DNA from 2 places in the Pseudoalteromonas sp. SR41-1 genome. Region 1 is predicted to be linked to the other one. Evidence: predicted binding sites of a transcription regulator. Region 1 holds the regulator's gene; the other holds the start of a gene.

Evidence for each region. Region 1 encodes sigma-54, which starts transcription at its own class of promoters, with help from an activator protein. Its sites were predicted from a motif close to GTTGGCACGNNNNTNGNNT; they were not measured.
Region 2: glnA (glutamate--ammonia ligase) is a predicted target of sigma-54. The motif match lies at 1,302-1,320, and genes of this name have one in related genera.

What each region holds. Positions count from the first base shown of each region.
Region 1 is NZ_JACJEK010000002.1:18,822-22,039, reverse strand. It holds gene lptA (lipopolysaccharide transport periplasmic protein LptA) at 1-223, shown strand, start outside; gene lptB (LPS export ABC transporter ATP-binding protein) at 220-945, shown strand; gene H5118_RS01555 (RNA polymerase factor sigma-54) at 1,015-2,514, shown strand; gene hpf (ribosome hibernation promoting factor) at 2,541-2,828, shown strand; gene ptsN (PTS IIA-like nitrogen regulatory protein PtsN) at 2,833-3,218, shown strand, end outside.
Region 2 is NZ_JACJEK010000013.1:48,930-52,147, forward strand. It holds gene glnA (glutamate--ammonia ligase) at 1-1,246, opposite strand, end outside; gene typA (translational GTPase TypA) at 1,754-3,218, shown strand, end outside.

The DNA of each region.
Region 1 (3,218 bases):
TGACGAAGTACGTTATGATGTATCTAAGCGTTTTTTAACGCTTGTTGGTAATGCACAAGTATCGCAAGCCGGACAAAAAATAAATGCTAAAAGCATTACCTACGACATAGAGCAGCAGCTCATCAGTGCCGAAAAAGATGAAAACTCAACTGACCGCGTTCACACAATTTTAGTACCGATCGAAACTAAAAAAAGTAAAAAAGGCGATAAAGGTCAACCATGAGCACATTAAAAGCAGAACTATTAGCAAAAAGCTATAAAGGTCGTGAAGTTGTAAAAAACGTCGGCCTTGAAGTACAAGCTGGCAGTATAGTTGGCTTACTTGGCCCTAACGGTGCTGGTAAAACAACGACTTTTTATATGATTGTAGGGCTTGTTCCTAGCGACAAAGGTAAAATATCTATTGATGATAACGATATTACTCTTTTACCTATGCATAGTCGTGCTAGATTAGGCATAGGCTACTTACCACAAGAGTCATCGATTTTTAGAAAGCTGACTGTTTATCAAAACTTAATGGCCATTTTAGAAACGCGCAAAGAACTAAATAAACAAGCCAGAGAAGACACGCTCAATAACTTATTAGATGAATTTAGCATACAACACATTCGTGATAGCCAAGGTATGGCATTATCGGGGGGAGAACGTCGTCGTGTAGAAATAGCACGAGCGCTGGCAGCAGATCCTAAATTTATATTACTGGATGAACCGTTTGCCGGTGTTGACCCTATTTCGGTATTAGATATAAAGAAAATAATAGAACATCTTAAAAATCGTGGGATTGGTGTATTAATTACCGACCATAACGTAAGAGAGACCCTTGATGTTTGTGAAAAAGCCTACATTGTTTCTCATGGGGAGCTGATTGCATCAGGTACTCCAGAACACGTATTAAATGATAAAACAGTACGCGATGTTTACTTAGGCGAGCAATTTAGGCTGTAACATTTACGCCATGTCTTTAAGCATCTGCTAGTATTAATTATAACAACATAAAAGGATTGTTAGAGATACATGAGGCAATCACTACAGCTGCGCATGGGCCAGCAACTTACAATGACTCCACAGTTGCAACAAGCTATTCGTTTGTTGCAACTCAGTACATTGGATCTCCAGCAAGAAATACAAGAAGCTCTCGACAGTAATCCACTATTAGAGGTTGAAGAGGCAGACTATTCCGAAGACGCTGCTGGTAAAAACGAGCAAAAAGCTGATACCGATGACATAACTGTTAGCGCATCTGCTGATGATGCTCCGAGCGAATACGAACAAGATACTGGTGAAGCACTTGCAAAAGACACGCTAAGTGACGACATGGCTATGGATGTCAGTTGGGATGAGTACATGAGTGCCGCTCCTGCAGCCTCATCAGGTCCAATGCCTGAAGACGAATCAATATACCAAGGCGCCTCTACTGAAACGCTCCATGAGTATTTAATGTGGCAATTACAACTAACGCCATTTAGCCCTACAGACGAAGCTATTGCTATTGCTATTGTAGAAGCTGTCGATGATTCAGGTATTTTAACACTAAGCTGCGAAGAGATTTTAGAAAGCTTTAATCAAGAAAACGAAGATGATAACGAAGTCGAACTTGATGAAATTGAAGCGGTATTAAAACGCATCCAACTGTTTGATCCTGTTGGTATTGCTGCACGTAGTTTACAAGAGTGTTTGTGTATTCAGCTTAATCAATTTGATAAAGAAACACCTTATATTAATGAAACGAAAATGATTTTAACCGAGCATATTGATCTATTAGCAGCTCGCGACTATCGTACATTAATGAAAAAAACGAAGCTCAAAGAAGAAGAGCTTAAAGAAGTAATTACACTAATACATACTCTCAACCCAAAACCTGCAGATACTATTGTAAGGGAAGAATCTGAGTATGTTATTCCTGATGTGTCAGTTAAAAAAATTAAAGGCCGCTGGGTTGTCGAATTAAACCCAGATAGCATGCCTAAAATTCGTGTCAATAGCCAATACGCAGCAATGTCTCGCACTGTAAAATCAAGTGGCGACAGCCAGTTTATTCGCTCACATTTACAAGAAGCTAAATGGTTTATTAAAAGCTTAGAAAGTAGAAACGACACGCTATTAAAAGTTACTAATTGTATTGTTAAGCAACAACAAGGCTTTTTTGAACATGGCCCTGAAGCCATGAAACCAATGGTTTTAAATGATGTTGCTGAAATGGTAGAAATGCACGAATCGACAATTTCTCGCGTAACTACTCAAAAGTACATGCATACACCCCGTGGTATATTTGAGCTTAAATATTTTTTCTCAAGCCATGTAAGTACTGAAAACGGTGGTGAATGTTCATCTACAGCAATACGTGCGCTTATCCGAAAATTAATCGCAGCAGAAAACTCAGCAAAACCATTGAGTGATAGCAAAATAGCGGATATATTGGCTGAGCAAGGAATTAAAGTAGCGAGACGTACAATCGCAAAATACCGCGAATCTCTTGCTATTCCACCGTCAAATCAGCGTAAAAGTCTGATTTAAGACGCTAAACTAAGAGGGTAATGCTTATGCAACTAAACTTAACTGGTCGTCACGTAGAATTAACCGATTCACTAAGAGACTATATTAATACTAAATTTGCGAAGCTTGAAAGACACTCTGATCATATTAACAATGTTCATGTCATTCTCGATGTAGAAAAATTAAATCAAAAAGCAGAAGCCACAATACACGTAAGCGGTGCTGAGCTATTTGCCTCTACAGAACATCAAGATATGTATGCCGCTATTGACTCGTTGATCGACAAGCTCGATCGCCAAGTAATCAAACACAAAGAGAAGCTTGCTCGACACTAATATGATGAAATTAAGTTCACTTATATGCCAGGACTGCAGCAAAGCTGCGGTCCTTTTTAATAGCAAAAAAAGAATTTTAGAGTTCATTAGCGAACTTGCTCACGACAAACTTCCGTATTTACCGCAACAAGATATTCTTAATGCTTTAATGAGCAGAGAGAAATTAGGTAGTACAGGTATAGGACGTGGCATTGCTATTCCTCATGGAAGAATGAGCGGTGCAGAAGAGCCTTTGGCTTTAGTGCTCGTTAGCGAAACTCCAATAAACTTTGATGCAATCGATAATCGCCCTGTTGATATTTTTGTCGCACTCATCGTACCAGATGGCGATAACCAGCAGCACTTAAAGACTCTAGCAACCATTGCTGATAAACTAAACAACAAAGATTT
Region 2 (3,218 bases), on a different contig from region 1:
CGTCAAGTGATGCTGCAACAGTTGGGATTTCTGCTGCTTCTTCAGCTGGTAAGTCATATAAATCTTTATCCATAGCATCGCCAGGGTGGATCTTGTTTTTGATACCATCAAGGCCAGCCATAAGCATTGCTGAGAAAGCAAGGTATGGGTTAGCTGTTGGATCTGGGAAGCGTACTTCAATACGACGACCTTTTTCAGATGGAACCACTGGGATACGGATTGATGCAGAACGGTTACGTGCAGAGTATGCAAGCATAACTGGTGCTTCAAAACCTGGTACTAAACGTTTGTACGAGTTAGTAGAGGCATTTGCAAAAGCGTTAATTGCTTTAGCATGCTTGATGATACCGCCAATGTAGTAAAGCGCATCTTCAGAAAGGCCGCCGTACTTATCACCAGCAAAAAGGTTTACACCATCTTTAGCAAGTGACTGGTGACAATGCATACCAGAACCGTTATCACCAACAACTGGCTTAGGCATAAACGTTGCTGTTTTACCGTATAAGTGAGCCATGTTATGGATAACATATTTCATTTCTTGAATTTCATCCGCTTTTAATACCATTGTATTAAAGCGAGTAGCAATCTCGTTTTGACCTGCTGTTGCAACTTCGTGGTGATGTGCTTCTACTACTTGGCCCATTTCTTCTAGAACTAGACACGTAGCTGAACGCCAATCTTGGAAGTCATCAACAGGAGCAACTGGGAAGTAACCGCCTTTAATACCTGGACGGTGACCTGTGTTGCCATCTGCATATTCTTTATCTGAGTTCCAAGCAGCTTGCTTAGAGTCAATTTTGTACATAGAACCAGACATATCTGATTTGTATTTAACGTCGTCAAATACGAAAAACTCTGGCTCAGGGCCAAATAAAACTGTATCTGCAATACCTGTAGAGCGCATGTAATCTTCAGCACGCTTAGCAACAGAACGCGGGTCGCGCTCATAACCTTGAAGCGTAGAAGGCTCTACTACGTCACAACGTACGATTAATGTTGATTCTTCAGTGAAAGGGTCTAGTTTGATTGATTCAGCAACTGGCATTAATACCATGTCTGATTCGTTTATGCCTTTCCAGCCTGCAATTGAAGAACCGTCAAACATTTTACCGTCTTCAAAAAAGTCTTCATCAACTTGGTGATGAGGAATAGATACATGTTGTTCTTTACCCTTAGTGTCAGTAAAGCGTAAATCAATGAACTTAACGTCATTTTCTTTAATAAAATCTAAAACCGATTGTGACATGTGTCCTCCAACTATTGGGTTTTGTTATTGCTGCATAATTGCTTTGGGATTTACTAAGCTGATTTTGTGCCATTTTTATAACTAGCTGTTTATAAATTAAAAAAATATCGTTGCATCAAAATGGAATGTACAAACGCACTATATTGGTGCGTAAATTTTCCTTTTTGGTGCAAAATTTACAGGGCACAATTTGCTGCTAATTTAATCGCTCGGAAATAGCATAACCTAAATGCAAAAGAGTACCAAAAAGATCAGCAAAATAGCCAAAAAGGCTGTTTTTCAAAAAAAATTTGAAATTTAATTCATATAATTGTCATATATAAAACAGATACTTAGTAAAAGTATTGAGAAAGTTTTGAAATTTATATTGGATAAACTTTCATCCATGTCATTAATGAGGGATAATATGCGCCCTTTTAAATCCTATGCTGGGACATCTCGCGAAAGCGTGGATGAGTGCGTAGATCTTGCAGGATCAATGAGAATTTAATTTCTCTGAGTAAATATATGAGCATCGAACAGTTAAGAAATATAGCGATTATCGCGCACGTTGACCATGGTAAAACAACACTGGTTGACAAACTACTTGAGCAATCAGGTACATTAGAAACACGCGGCGGTAACGAAGAGCGCGTGATGGACTCAAACGACATTGAGAAAGAACGTGGTATTACCATTTTGGCTAAAAACACAGCCATTTCTTGGAATGACTACCATATCAATATCGTAGATACCCCGGGACACGCCGATTTCGGTGGTGAAGTTGAACGCGTACTTTCGATGGCTGACTCAGTATTATTACTTGTTGATGCTCAAGAAGGTCCAATGCCGCAAACGCGTTTCGTTACGCAAAAAGCATTCGCGCAAGGCTTAAAGCCAATCGTCGTTATCAATAAAATTGATAAGCCAGGCGCTCGTCCAGATTGGGTTATGGATCAAATCTTTGATTTATTCGACAACCTTGGCGCGACTGACGAACAGTTAGACTTTAAAGTAATCTACGCTTCAGCAATCAACGGTTGGGCAACACTAGATTTAGACGAACCATCAGACAACATGGAACCTATGTTCAAGATGATCGTTGAAGAAGTATCACCACCGGATGCAGATCCTGAAGGTGACTTCCAAATGCAAATTTCTCAACTAGATTACAACTCTTATGTTGGTGTAGTTGGTATTGGTCGTATTAAACGTGGTTCTGTTGCTCCTAACCAACAAGTTACTATTATCAGTGCTGATGGCACTACACGTAATGGTAAAATTGGTGCAGTACAAAGCTACCTAGGTCTTGAGCGTATCGAAACTGATAGAGCTTACGCTGGTAACATCGTAACTGTAACAGGTATTGGTGAGCTTAAGATTTCTGATACAGTTTGTTTCCCAGGAAACGTTGAAGCATTACCACCACTAAGTGTTGATGAGCCAACTGTAACAATGACATTCTCTGTAAATAACTCACCTTTCTGTGGTAAAGAAGGTAAGTTTGTAACGTCACGTAATATCCGTGAGCGTTTAGACAAAGAATTAGTACACAACGTAGCACTTCGCGTTGAAGATACTGCTAGCCCAGATAGCTTCCGTGTTTCTGGTCGTGGTGAATTACACCTAGGTATCTTAATTGAAAACATGCGTCGTGAAGGTTACGAGCTTTCAGTTTCTCGTCCAGAAGTTATCTTACGTACTGTAGATGGCGTTCTAGAAGAACCGTTTGAAACAGTGACTATTGACTGTCAAGAAGAGCATCAAGGTTCTGTTATGGAACAAGTTGGCCTACGTAAAGGTGAACTTACTAACATGACTCCAGATGGCAAAGGCCGTATGCGTTTAGACTTCATGATCCCAAGCCGTGGTTTAATTGGTTTCCAAACTGATTTCATGACGCTTACTTCGGGTTCTGGTCTTATGTACCATACGTTCGATCATTATGGTCCTCATAAAGGTGGCGCTATCGGTGTTCGTAAGAACGGCGTAA